2 regions of the Streptococcus sp. Marseille-P7375 genome follow, and region 2 is predicted to be linked to the other one. Evidence: riboswitches for the same ligand, from Rfam matches in the RefSeq annotation. Region 2 holds a riboswitch; the other holds the start of a gene.
The links. A riboswitch is a leader RNA that binds a small molecule or an ion and turns the genes downstream of it on or off. The one in region 2 is predicted to bind preQ1.

Region 1 (7,283 bases), 350 kb from region 2:
TACTAGTTTTGTGCGGGAAAATTCTTGGCCCAATTCCATAAATGCCATTCCCTGCATGAGCAAGTTCATAGCTGTTGCCAGCTCAATTCTTTTGGTCCGAGTGACCTCATCATCATCTGGGTGCAAGTCAACCAGCAAATCATGCAGGTTGAAATTATCATGCGCCTCCACATAATTCAGAACCTGAGTTGGTGTCAAATAGGAGCCTAACTCACTGCTGCCCAGAATGGCTTTGGCTATGATATCTTCAGTCGCTTGTCCGCTCACATAACCAGCTTTCAGACCACCGTAGACTTCAGCACCCTTTATCGCATCGCGCTGGGTATCATTGAAAAAGCCAATTCGCGGCAGTTGATAAGCATTGTCTTTCTTAGCCTTGTCCTCTGGCATCAGGCCTGTTCCCATATCCCAACCTTCACCATAAAGCAAAATCCGTGGATCAATTTTATCCATTTCTTCTCGGATGATATTCATGGTGGTGACATCATGGATTCCCATCAGATCAAAACGGAAGCCATCCACATTGAATTCTTCTACCCAATAACGAAGGGAATCAATCATGAATTTGCGGAACATTTCATGCTCACTGGCCGTCTCACTGCCGACACCTGTACCATTTTGGAAAGAACCGTTTGGATTCATTCGGTAGTAATAATCGGGAACCGTTGACTGAAAGGCTGAGTCAAAGGTCGAATAAATATGATTGTAAACCACATCCAAGGTCACAGAAATCCCTGCATCGTGGTAAGCCTGAATCATGGTTTTCAAATCTCTAATGGCCTGACCTGGATCATCTGGATTAGAAGAAAAACTGGTTTCTGGTGCATTGTAGTTCTGTGGATCATAGCCCCAGTTATAGGTAACTTGGCCATTTTCATCATAGTCCTTATGGCGGTCAGAAACCGGCTGGAGCTGCACGACATTGATACCTAGATTGCGAATGTAATCAAAAGTAGTCTGGTCTCCCTGACTATTTCTAGTGCCACGTTGACAAGCACCTAAAAAAGTCCCTCGCAAATGCTCTGCGACCCCTGAACTAGGCGATTTGCTAATATCTCGGATATGCATCTCATAGATGACCGCCTGATTTGGGTTATCTAAACGCCAGGTTGCCTCCTTGCCTTGACATACCTTAAAACCAGCAACAGTCTTGTCCTGTTCGGCAACAATAGCTGAGCGCTTGCCATCTGGACTGGTAGCGATTGTATAAGGATCGCGCGTCAAAAAATGCTGGTTTTCAAAATGAACATGATACTGGTAGGCCTTGCCAGCTAAATCTTCTGGCACTTCCACCGACCAAACTCCGATTGTATTTTTAGCATGATCGTGCGAGTAAATTTCGCCCTTTTCCATAGGGAATTCTTTATAAACAGCTGCTTGATTATCGGAAGTTCCATAGACTAGCAATTCAACCTTTTTGGCTGTCGGAGCCCAAACTTTAAACTCATTTACTTGCCCCTGCAGACGATGCCCAAGCCAACCTTGGTAGCCCCAGCATTCGTCAAAATAATCCGACCGCATAGCCACATCGAAATTATGGGGACGTCGCCGCGAATATTGGTGGCTCGTCGTCGCCGCTTGCAAGGAATAGTAGACCTGATGATCTCCTTCAATCAACCAAACCTCTGTGGGCAAATGAACTGGCAATAAATCAATGTGGTAGTCGCAAGATTGGCTGGACCAGTCTGAACGCTTGACAATCACATGAGCCTGACTGAGAGGTTCCCAACTTTCAAAAGATAGTTCTCCCTGGATACCAAAATAATCTAGTTTAGAAAAAGGTGCTTCTTTTCCCCACTGATCCGTCTGCCACTGCCACAAATCATAAGAAAAGTAATCTCCCTTGGGATTGTGGTAATGAACAATGACTTTATAGTCTATCATTTTCATTTATCTCTTCATTCTAATTTTTCTAAGGAAAGAGCGCTCTCATCGATTTCATCTATATTGGCGAAAAACTCCAGATGATTGTGCAAAACTTCCAATTCTACTGGTGTATCTCCTCCGTACTCACCGTCCAGATTCAACATAAAGGGTGCTTTTTTATCCAATACTTTTAGCTTCAATTTGCTGGTTTTCAGATATTCAACATTAGCATCCGTCACATGTTGGCCACCATTAATTGCTTGTATGATGAGACTAAGCATATCAAACAACTTAGCCGTTTTTACAAGAATCAAGGTGAAATTTCCATCGTCCAGTTTGGTATCTGGCGCTAGTTTTTCAAAGCCTCCGATAGAATTGGTCAAGGCTGCAAAGACAAGCGAAATCTTGCCCTCAAAAACACCATGGTCATGCTCAATCCGTACCTTACGGGATTTGGAGCGTGGCAGCATTTTGGCTCCTTCGGCTACATAAGCCAGATAGCCTAGACGGGTCTTGACTTCACTAGGGACACTGTAAGTCAGCTCTGTCAGCGTACCCGCCGCCGCAATGTTGATAAAGTATTTGCTGCCATAAGCCCGACCGATATCCATCTGAATCGTCTGATTTTTCTCGATAATTCGAGCTGCAGCCACTGGATCTCCCATGGGAATTTTCAAGGCACGCGCATAATCATTGGTCGTACCAGTTGGAATGAAAGCCAGCTTGGGGCGCACATCTAGGCCCGCAACCCCATTCACTACTTCATTGATGGTCCCATCTCCACCAGCTGCTATAACTAAATCAAAACCTGCTCTTGCTGCTCTTTCAGCTTCTCGCTGAGCAGAGAAAGGCTCTGGAGTCGTCTGATAGGCACTGGTCTCATAGCCAACATCTTCCAAGACATCCAAGACTTCGGCAATATTTTTTTTGATAATTTCCTGCCCAGAAGTTGGGTTATAAATTAATCTTGCTTTTTTTATTTTATGTTCCATACTCAGCCTCATAAGCTATCTAGCCAGTCCTCATCTCGAATCTCGATCCCAAGTTCTTGAGCTTTGGTCAATTTGCTGCCGGCATCGCTACCTGCCACCACCAAATCTGTCTTTTTAGACACACTTCCAGCAACATTTGCGCCCAAGCTCAGCAATTTTTCTTTAGCTTGATTCCGTGTTAATTTTTGTAATTTTCCGGTCAATACGACTGTTTTGCCAGCGAGAGCGGCATCGGCTGCCACTTTCTCCCCCAGATAGTCTAGGTTAACGCCAGCTTCTTGTAATTCTTGCAGCAGAAGCTGACTGCCTTCCTGCTCAAAGTAAGAATGCAGACTCTGAGCGATAACTGTCCCCAAGCTGTCAATGGAAGATATTTCCTCTTGACTGGCCTGTGACAACTTGATCATATCGTGGAATTTCTCCATCAAAATCCGACTAGCCTTGCTTCCCACGTGACGGATTCCCAGACCAAAGAGCAATTTCTCTGCTGAATTTTCCTTAGAAGCTTGAATGGCATTATACAATTTATTCGCTGATTTTTCCTTAAAGCCGTCCAAGGTCAGCAAATCTTCTACAGAAAGTCGATAAATTCCAGCCACATCCTTGACCAAGTTCTTATCAAAGACCTTTTCGACCACTGCTGGACCAAGGCCAGTAATATTCATAGCATCCCGGCTGGCAAAGTGAATCAAGCCTTCCTTGATCTGGGCTGGACAGAGGGGATTGATGCAGCGCAGAGCCACTTCGTCCTCGAAATGCACCAGCTCACTCTCACAGCTCGGACAGTGACTTGGTATTTTCAAAGCCTCCTCTGAGACCCGCTTGGACTCCACCACTCGCAATACAGCAGGAATAATATCTCCTGCCTTATAGACGATAACGGTGTCTTTCTGACGAATATCCTTCTCTGCAATATAGTCCACATTGTGCAAAGTTGCTCGGCTGACAGTCGTTCCCGCTAGCTGCACTGGCGTCAGATTGGCTGTCGGAGTCACAACTCCTGTCCGACCGACTGTCCAGTCAACAGACAAAAGCTGTGCTACCTTTTCCTCAGCTGGAAACTTATAGGCGATGGCCCACTTAGGTGCCTTGACAGTAAAGCCAAGCTCCTCTTGCACCGCCAAGTCATTGACCTTGATGACAATACCGTCGATCTCATAAGGCAGACTGTCCCTCTCTTTGGCAATCTTTTCGATAAACTCCCAAACGGCATCGATAGAATTTGCTAGAAAATGAATCGGATTAACTGAGAAGTCCAAAGAAGCTAGCTTGTTCAAAACTGCTTCTTGGCTGCCAGCCTCAGTCGGACTGGCTTCTTGGTAGAGGAAGGTTGCTAGATTACGCTTGGCCACAACTGCTGTATCCAACTGGCGTAAGGTTCCTGCTGCCGCATTTCGAGGATTGGCAAACTCAGGCTCACCGTTCTCCTGCCGCAGCTGATTGACCGCATCAAAGGAAGCCTTGGGCATGTAGCACTCTCCGCGAACCGTAATGTCTAGCGGTTCTTTCAAGGTCAGGGGAATATCCTTGACCCGCTTGAGGTTTTCAGTGATATTTTCACCAACAGAACCATCTCCCCGAGTCGCTCCTGCTACCAAGATTCCCTTTTCATAAGTCAGGGAAATAGAAAGCCCGTCAATCTTGAGCTCACAAATATAGGAAACCTGAGGAAATTCCTTGCGAATCCGCTGGTCAAAAGCCATTAATTCTTCACGTGAAAAAGCATCCTGCAAACTAAAGAGAGGATACCGGTGTGGATATTTTTCAAATCCTTCTAAAATCTTCCCACCCACCCGATGGGTCGGGCTATCAGGTAGGATATCAGTTGGGTACTTTTCTTCTAACTCCACTAACTCACGATAGAGTCTGTCATACTCACTGTCCGATACACTTGGCCTATCTGCCGTATAATACTCATGAGCGTATCGGTTAAGCAATTTGACTAATTCTGACATTCTTTCTTTCATACTTCTATTTTATCACAAATACACAAAATCTTCCTCTATTTGTCCCGAATTCTCACTAAAAAAGAGGACAGAAAAAGAGCAGAAATTCCGCTCTCTGCTGTCTTATTTTGTTAAATCAATCCTTTTTGCAATCTGGTTAATAAGGATAGCTCCAACTATCAAGGAAGCAAATTCTCCAATAGCCGTTGTGAACCAAGTCAGGAAGAATGGCAAGCCTTGCAAGAGATGTAACTCTGCAGCGATTGTCACCATCGAAATAGAGAAGAAAATAGCAAAATAGAAATGATCCAAACGAAGCAAATCTTTGATCAGGTATTGATTCTTATAACGACTGAAAAGATAGACACCTAGTGATAGGAAGACTAAAGTTGACCAACCGCCGACAAAGACGTCAATGATTCCAAAGCTATAGAGATTGGCAATCATACAGCCGATGGTCACTCCCATGATGTATTTACGATTATAAAAGGCCATAAAGTTCATCATTTCAGAAATTCTGAACTGGTAAGCACCATAGCTGATAGCATTTAAAGGGGGCGTAATCGTAAGGGCTACATAAATAGCAGCAACAATGGCAATCTGAATCAAATCACGGACTGATAAGTTTTCTTGTTTCATGTTTTCTCCTTTAGCGCATGAGCGCGTGTAATATGCTTGGCGAAAGAAGCTAAGCGCCAAGGGTTGCGTCAGACGGGAAAATTATCTCCTCAAAATCGACAACTTCACTAGTATAGCATAAATCCTAGAAATGTGATAGACTATGCTTATGAAAACTTTGATTAAAAAATTCTTTGACAATGAGGTTCTATCCTATCTTTTCTTTGGTGTGGCAACCACTCTTGTCTCCGTTGTCAGTCGGATGCTCTGCTATGAATTGACAGGAAACGAATTACTGGCTACGATAATCGGTGATATTTTAGGTATTCTCTTTGCCTTTGTGACCAACGATACCATCGTTTTCAAGCAGAAAAGAAAAGGCTGGCCACTACGATTGGTCAAATTTTTCACAGCCCGACTGGCAACTATGGCCTTGAATTTGCTGCTAACCTTTATCTTTGTCACTAGCTTCCCGCAGATTATTGGTCAATTCGTCCACAACGATATTAAGATGGTCAACACCATTGAAACTCTGATAGCTCAAGTGCTGATTATCGTTCTCAACTATGTCTTCAGCAAAATTTTTGTCTTTAAAAACAAGGCAAAATAAAAATAGCTCGGCTTATTTCTCCTATAAAAACAAATCTGGACCAGATAATTCTGATCCAGATTTGTTTTTATTTTTAGACTTCCAAACTGGGATTTTCAGCTGTCAAGTGGGTAATATCACCCTTGACACCAAAATAGTCCTCAATCAGAGTCTGGAGTTCAGTCATAGCTGCTTGAGCACGCGCCGCCTGCTCTTCGTTGATGGCCTCGATAACCAAAATGGCATACTTGGTATCTTCCGTCAGCATGGTCCGCTGCGCTTCTCGCCAGTTAAGGCAACGGCAGACCGCTCCCTCTTCATCATAGTAGATGATTTCTTCTGCCAAAGCTGGTGCATCAGTCTCAGCTCCCAGTGGAAAGAATGCTTCGCCACCCTTAGCCTTACCCAAATAAAGACCACCGATAATCTTGTCCAAATCCTCTCCGCCACATGGAACCGCATAAGAGAGGGAAACACTATTATAAATATCTACTAAGGGATTGATGGGGTTGAATTCCCGTCCTTGACTGACCCGCTTGAGTAGGGCTTCGATAGAGGAACGCGCTCCTTTTTTGGTCTTAAATTGGCTGAAAGCCTGCCGCCACTCCTGAATAACATCATTCTGAGTGAAATTCTCATCTGGAATAAAGTCTGCTGCTCGCTTTGCGCCCTTATCCAGCAGGGATTTGAAATATGGGTCCTTACTTTCATCAACTCTATTATCCAGCCCCTTGACCACTAAGACACTAATCTGCGCTTCTGGAAACAAAGCCCAAAATTCATTTTCAACTGTAATTTTCATGTTCTACCTCAATAATTTCTTTTCTGACCTTTTTTGACCAGCTCCCAATCCTTTGTAATATTCTCTCGGACGCGAACCAGCAACTTTTCTAACTCTTTTCGCTCAGTTTCTGAAAATTTTTCCAACGCCACCTGTTCCGAATATTCGTTTTCCGCTAAGATAAGAGGATAGAGGGCCGCCCCCTTTTCGGTGACAAACCATTCCTTGTTCTTGCGGTTATTGGCAGCTGGCCGCTGTTCCAGTAAGCCTTTGCTTTCAAGCTTCTTGACTGAACGAGCTACCGTTGAGCGATCCACCTTGAGCAAGTCTGACAGCTCCTCCTGGATAATCCCAGGATTCTCCGCAATCCGCACCAGATAGAGATACTGCCCCCGCGCCAAATCTATGTCACGAAACTCAATATTAGCAATGGAATCCAAAGCCCGAGCAATTATTCCAATCTCACGTAAAATTGACATACCTCCTCCTTC
Region 2 (7,283 bases):
AAACTTTGGCATATCAGACATAGCCACCAAAACATTTCGCAAGTCACCCGGCGGCGTCAGCTGCTGGATGTTTTTCCGCAGCTCACCAGAACTACCGCCATCATCTGCAACTGTGACAATAGCTGTGATCTCTACATCCTTTTTCCGCAGGCTGTTTAAAATAACTGAAATTCCTGTACCGCCGCCGATAACTGTGATTCTTGGTTTTCTCATGAGCGGTTCACCGTTTCCTTCCGACGATTTTTGTCGCGATGACTGGCATTGACTGGCCAATTTTTCGCTAAATCATCAGCCAAACGCTGTGCAAAGGCTACACTACGGTGTTGTCCGCCCGTGCAGCCAACTGCGATAGTCAGCACAGACTTTCCTTCCTTTTGATAGCCGGGCAAAATCGGCTCAATCAAGCCCAGCAGATGCTTGTAAAATTCTTCTGACTCCGCATGGTTCATGACATAGTCAAATACATCCTTATCCAATCCTGTCTGATTGCGCAGCTCAGGTTTATAGTAGGGATTAGGCAGAAAACGCACATCAAAAACCAAGTCTGCATCCAGAGGCAAACCATATTTAAAACCAAAACTCATAACCTCTATGCGGAAACTGTGCAGATCAGCCTGATTTGAAAATTGTTCAGAGATGGTCTTTCTTAGCTCCCGTGGTGTCAGTTCCGTCGTATCTACAACATTTTGACTGAGATTTTTCAGAGGGGCTAAGAGTTCACGCTCCAGTTTGATACCATCTAAAATTCGCCCGTCAGCTGCCAAAGGGTGACTGCGTCTAGTTTCCTTATAGCGAGCCACCAACTCCTTGTCAGCCGCATCTAAAAATAAAATTTTAAAATCGATTTCCGTGCTTCTTTCTAGCTCATCCAAAATATCCTGAATCTCCAAAAAGAAGGAGCGACTCCGCATATCAACAACCAGAGCCAACTTATCATTGTCCTTTGTCCCTTCGACCAACTGCAAAAACTTTGGTACTAGGGTCGGCGGCATGTTATCAATGGTAAAATAGCCCAAATCCTCAAAAGACTGGATAGCGACAGTCTTTCCGGCACCGCTCATTCCTGTCACAATCACTAATTGAATCTTGTGTTCAGCCATTCTTTCTCCCTTCGTCTAACATTTTATTACTAAAAAAGGACGGGAAACTTCTCCCGGTCCCAATCATTTATTCTACAATCTCAGCAATGACTTCGATTTCGATTTTTACATCACGAGGCAAGCGAGCCACTTCTACTGCCGAACGAGCTGGAAACTCGCTCTTAAAAGCTGTTTTGTAGACTTCATTAAATGGCACAAAATCATTGATATCACTTAGGAAGCAGGTTGCCTTGATCACATGGTCGAAATCTGTTCCAGCCGCTTCCAAAATGGCTCCTACATTTTTTAAAACTTGCTGGGTCTGCTCTTCAATCGTTGCACCTACAATTTCTCCTGTCTCTGGTGATAAAGGAATCTGACCACTTGCAAATAAAAGGTTGCCTACGATTTTTCCTTGAACATATGGTCCGATTGCTGCCGGTGCTTTATCTGTTTGTACTATTTTTGCCATTGTATTCTCCTCATTTCTTTTATCTTACTTATTATATCATAAAGTCAAAAGCCTGACTATTCTTGTCCTCCTTCCCATTGACTTTTAGGAAATTTTTCTTTATGATAGTAAATGCATAATTCAAAACACTTGTTTTGGACTGGTTCGCAAACTTCCCAGTATAAAAAACTAAGTACCCTTATATTCTAAAGTAATGTAATTGCGCATAGTTTTTTTCTGGTGTCCTGCCACTTTGGCAGAACTAACTGAGAGGTTGAGACTGAGGTTTCAGCCTTATTTTATTTCTCAAAAGGAGGACCTATGAAAAGAAAAGTCATTATTGACTGCGACCCCGGCATAGACGACAGCCTAGCCCTACTCTATGCCCTGCAACACCCTGACTTAGAGGTCGTCGCTTTGACCATAGTCGCTGGAAATGTCCCACTGGAACTTGGTCTTGAAAATGCCTTTAAAATCCTAGAAAGGCTCAATCGGCTAGATATTCCAGTCTATGCAGGAGCCGATAAGCCCTTGGTTCGTGACTTCGTCTCCGCTCAGGATACCCACGGCATGGATGGATTGGGGGAAAGCGGAATAGCAAGAAGCAGTTCCACCCAAGCCCAGCAACAAGCAGCTTATGACTATCTGGCAGACTATTTCCAGAAAAATAAAGATACTTCTATCATTGCACTGGGGCCTTTGACCAATATTGCCTTGGCTCTTAGGAAAAATTCTAACCTTGGGCAACATCTAGACCGATTTGTCAGTATGGGCGGCAGCTACAAATCGCACGGCAACTGTTCACCCGTAGCGGAGTACAACTACTGGTGCGATCCGCATGCAGCCCAAGAAACCTACGAAAAACTTGGAAGAAAGATTGAAATGGTCGGTCTAGATGTCACGCGAAAGATTGTCTTGACGCCTAATCTCTTGGAATATATGCGTTTTATCAACCCTGAAGTCGCTGACTTTATCGGAAAAATCACGCGTTTTTACTGGGATTTTCATTGGGAGTATGAACATATTATCGGCTGTGTCATCAACGATCCATTAGCCGTTGCCTATTTTCTGCATAAGGACCTTTGTCAAGGATTTGACTCCTTCGTCGATCTCGCAACGGAAGGCATTGCCATGGGACAAACGCTGGTTGATGCCTATCATTTTTATGGTAAGCAAGCCAATGCTAAGGTGCTGACCCAAGTAAACACCCACCTCTTCTTTCAGGATTTTCTCTCCGTGATACTCAACACTTCAAAGGAAATCATCTACCAAGATCTAGAAACTTTAAATTTAGGATAAGATTATGAAAAAAATAACACCATTTACCATTACATTTACAGCTATCTGCATCGCTCTAAACTATATCGGTGCCAACATCGCCCTTTTTCTAAAACTTCCTGTTTATTTGGATACTTTTGGAACGATATTAGCCAGCCTCATTTTAGGACCTATTTTCGGAGTAGGAACTGCGATTGCCAGTGCTCTTATTAGCGCCTTTACAACAGACATTTCTGCTATTTATTTCTCTCCAGTAGCCATTCTTTTGGCTCTTCTTGTCTCGGTCTTTTTCACTTCTGATTCAAAACCAAGACTAAACCTCCTCTGGAAAACGGTTCTAGTCTCTCTGCCAGCTACTGCTTTGGCCTCTCTGATAACCGTCATTGTCTTCAAAGGGATCACTCCGAGCGGCTCTAGTATTATCGTTCAAGGTTTACACGGTTTAGGCCTAGATCTGATCACCAGCACCATCATCGTCCAAGCGCTAACCGACTATGCAGACCGCCTCATCGTTATTGGGGTCAGCCTCGTCTTCATCCCACAACTCAAAAAAGTCATCCCAAGAATCTTTGCAAAATCCAGCAATGCATAAATCAAAAGAACTACTCAGAAACCATGATTTCGAGTAGTTCTTTTGATTTTAACATTTGTTTTTTTATAAGTTTTTAAGGTTAAGTTTAAGTTTAAAAAAGGAGTAGGCAGACTCTTCTTGAGTCCAAGCCTACTCACAAGCTACAATCTGAGATTAATTGCGTCCCTTGAGAACAGCCTCAATGATTGCCATTCTGACAAAGACGCCATTTGTCATTTGTTCTACAATTCGAGATTTTGGAGCCTCAACCAAATGGTCTGCAATTTCTACATCGCGATTGACAGGCGCTGGGTGCATCAGGATTGCAGTATCCTTCATACGATCGTAGCGCTCTTGCGTCAAACCGTGGAGTTTATGATAATTTTCCTTAGAGAAAATGGAGTTGTAGTCATGTCGTTCGTGCTGTACGCGCAGGAACATCATGACATCCACTTGGTCAATAACTTCGTCAATCGTTACGAACTTACCATAGTCAGCAAATTCCGCACTTCTCCACTCATCTGGACCAGCAAAGAAAAGCTCAGCACCGAGACGTTTCAAGATTTGCATATTAGACTTGGCTACACGTGAGTGATCAAGGTCACCAGCGATAGCTACTTTCAAACCATCAAAATGACCGAATTCTTGGTAAATTGTCATCAAGTCAAGTAAACTTTGGCTTGGGTGCTGACCAGAACCATCACCACCATTTACGATAGAAGTTGTAATCGTTGGGCTTTCGATCAATTCTTTATAGTAGTCCACCTCAGGGTGACGGATGACACAGACATCTACACCGAGAGCTGACATAGTCAAAATCGTGTCGTACAAGGTTTCTCCCTTGTTAACTGAGCTTGTCTTGACATCAAAGTCAAGCAGGTCGCATCCAAGTTTTAATTCTGCTACTTCAAAAGCCTTGTGAGTCCGAGTTGAAGATTCAAAGAAGAGATTTGCAACGATATGCTGCTCATCATAATGAACCTTTGCGCCGTTTTTAAATTCAATCCCGCGCTTGATCAAAGCCATTACTTCTTCGTTCGTAAGGTGTTCCATAGATACAAGATTTTTAAGTGCGATTTGATTTGATGACATGATGTTATACTCCTTTTTTATTAAAAACTTTGGACAAATGTAGCAATCTCGTCAGCCTAATTTTTAGGTTCTGGCAGGATGAGGTAGAGGGCAATTCCGAGAACAGTTGACAAGGCAACTCCTGAAACTTGCAGACCTGATAGTTGCAGGGTCAGACCACCGATACCAGATACCAGAACGACACTGGCAATCAGCAGGTTCTTTTTGTTGTCAAAATTGGTTTGGGCTTCAATCAGAATTTTCAAACCGCTGGAAGCAATTACCCCGAAGAGGGCGATGGAAATGCCACCCAAAACTGGACTTGGAATTGATTGGAGCAGGGCGGATACTTTCCCGACAAAGCTCATGACAATAGCCAATACAGCAGCACCAGCAATCACATAAACACTGTAAATTTTATTGAGCGCCATCACCCCGATATTTTCACCGTAGCTGGTCACTGGCGGAGCACCAAAGATACCCGCGATAACCTGAGCCAGACCATCTCCAGCTAAAGTCTTATCCAAACCAGGCTCTTTAAAGAAATCTTTGCCTGTCAAGCTATTCAGAACCATAACATGCCCAAAGTGCTCTGTCATCGTTACAAAGGCGATCGGCGCCATTGTTAGGATTGCACTTGGATACAATTTAAAATCATAATCTATAAACGGAAGATTCATTGGCGGAACGTGGAACCAAGAAGCTTTTGTCACGTTAGCAAAAGAGATAATCTCCTGACCTGTCACCGCTCCGACAATCAGAGCGAAGATATAGCCAACAATCAAGCCCAGCAGAACTGGAATAATACCAACGATTTTCTTACCGTAGATGTTAAAGAGAATGACACAGAGAAGAGTTACCATCCCGATAGCAAAGTAGGTGATATCGTAAACCTTCTGGTCTCCAACAGTCTTATACATCACATCGCCAACAGCTGTACCCGCTAGACTCAGACCAATCACCATGATGATAGGCCCTACCACTACCGGTGGCAAAATCTTATCAATCCAGGCGTTACCTGCGAATTTCACGATGAGGGCCACGATAAAATAGACCAGACCACCCGTGATAGCACCTTGCGCAACCGCAGCAATCCCATCTGTCTTCATTAAGATTTGCATGGCAGCGATATAAGCAAAGCTGGAGCCCATATAAGCAGGGATTTTGTACTTGGTCACTGTCAAGTGGGCCAGCGTTCCCAAACCACTTGAAAACAGGGCTACTGCTGGGTCAATTCCCACCAGAATCGGAACCAACACTGTCGCCCCAAACATAGCGAATAAATGTTGGAATGAAAGTCCTAAGAGTAAGCCAGGTTTTGGCATATCATGGACATCGTATTTAACTTCTTGACTCATCTTGTCTCCTCCTCTACAATCAGAACTCGGTCGTGACCATCTTTTTCAGTCATTTCAACAATAATCTCTTCAAGGTGGCTCGTTGGAATATTTTTGCCAACATAGTCTGCCCGAATCGGCAACTCACGGTGCCCGCGGTCCACTAGAACGGCGAGGCTGACGCGTGATGGCCGCCCATTGCTGACAAGATTATCAATGGCTGCGCGGATAGTTCGGCCTGTATAAAGCACATCGTCGACGATAATCACTTCGCGATCAGTAATATCAACTGGAATTACTGTCGTGTCTTCCTTGACCTTGATATCGTCTCGGAAGGGCTTTGTATCCACTTCGCAAATTGGAATTTCTATTTTCTCTAGCTGAGCCAGTCGTTGCTGGATCCGCTTGGCAATGAAAACCCCTCTGGTCTTAATGCCTGCCAAAACGATTTGGCTTAAATCCTTGTTGCGCTCGATGATTTCATAGGTGATTCGCGTGATGGCACGATTCATGGTGATCTCATCGACAACTTCCTTTGTCTTCATCTAAACTAAACCTCCTAAAAACATTAAAAAAGCCTCCTTTTGCAAGGAGACCTCAGAAAATAGAGACAGGCTGAAACAAGACGCACTTGTCACACTCCACCCATCATTTTTACTTTGCTCCTTGCCTATCTCTCTGGATAGAATTAAAGGACTATTTAATTGTTTATAACTATACCACAATTTCAATTCCATTTCAAGAAAAAAATGAACTTTTTTCACGATAAATTGCTAATCCATTTCAACAAAATAAAAAACAGAGAACATCTGTTTTCTATTCCTATTATAAGACTCTAAGTTTTCTTCTTTGAAAATGAGATAGATTTGATTCCGTAAAAAATAAAACCAAAGACCAGATAGGCCACAAAGATAATCAAGCACATCTTGATAACATAAGGCCAACCGTGCTTATAGACATTCAGGAAAAAGTAGGGAAAGGGTTTATCCTTGGCATTCGGAATATCAATTTTCAAGAAAAAACCGTTAATAAGGGCAAAAATCATGTAAATCAGCGGAACACTTGTCCAAGAAATGGGATCAAACCAACGATACTGCCGAGTTTTATCAAATACAAGAGTATCAAAGAAAAACATGAGAGGCACAATGTAATGGCAAAGGAAATTTTCCAGCCGATAAAAATCTGTCGCAATCGGAGCTAGGAGCAAGTGATAGACCACGCAGGTAATCATGATACACATGGTTACACCGCCCTTCACGCGCAACAGCTTGGAACTCTCCCAGTTATTGTCCGTCCACATTCTAAAAATGAGATAAGCGGTAAATAACAGAACCAGAAGATTAGACAAGACAGTGTAGTACATCAGCATTCCCACGCCAAGTTTAGCAATTTCCAGATAGACCCCTACAAAAGCCAAAACCAAAAGAAGAAGGCGATAAGCAAGAATTATTTTTTTATTCATAGCGCTTCTCAGATTTTCTTGACAAATTCTGACT

Region 1: another riboswitch for preQ1. It lies ahead of FZ954_RS04535 (QueT transporter family protein); the one in region 2 lies ahead of FZ954_RS02680 (nucleoside hydrolase).

The regions. Positions count from the first base shown of each region.
Region 1 is NZ_CABPTR010000001.1:869,318-876,600, forward strand. Features, by position in the region: gene pulA (type I pullulanase) at 1-1,884, opposite strand, end outside; gene FZ954_RS04525 (diacylglycerol kinase family lipid kinase) at 1,899-2,858, opposite strand; gene ligA (NAD-dependent DNA ligase LigA) at 2,867-4,825, opposite strand; gene FZ954_RS04535 (QueT transporter family protein) at 4,928-5,443, opposite strand; PreQ1 riboswitch class II at 5,441-5,563, opposite strand; gene FZ954_RS04540 (GtrA family protein) at 5,592-6,032, shown strand; gene FZ954_RS04545 (B3/4 domain-containing protein) at 6,106-6,813, opposite strand; gene FZ954_RS04550 (MarR family winged helix-turn-helix transcriptional regulator) at 6,822-7,271, opposite strand.
Region 2 is NZ_CABPTR010000001.1:519,289-526,571, reverse strand. Features, by position in the region: gene FZ954_RS02695 (YvcK family protein) at 1-213, opposite strand, end outside; gene rapZ (RNase adapter RapZ) at 210-1,100, opposite strand; gene FZ954_RS02685 (RidA family protein) at 1,168-1,551, opposite strand; PreQ1 riboswitch class I at 1,685-1,729, shown strand; gene FZ954_RS02680 (nucleoside hydrolase) at 1,852-2,829, shown strand; gene FZ954_RS02675 (LytS/YhcK type 5TM receptor domain-containing protein) at 2,834-3,400, shown strand; gene FZ954_RS02670 (aspartate carbamoyltransferase catalytic subunit) at 3,554-4,471, opposite strand; gene FZ954_RS02665 (uracil-xanthine permease family protein) at 4,528-5,808, opposite strand; gene pyrR (bifunctional pyr operon transcriptional regulator/uracil phosphoribosyltransferase PyrR) at 5,805-6,332, opposite strand; gene FZ954_RS02655 (Pr6Pr family membrane protein) at 6,623-7,249, opposite strand; gene FZ954_RS02650 (zinc ribbon domain-containing protein YjdM) at 7,258-7,283, opposite strand, start outside.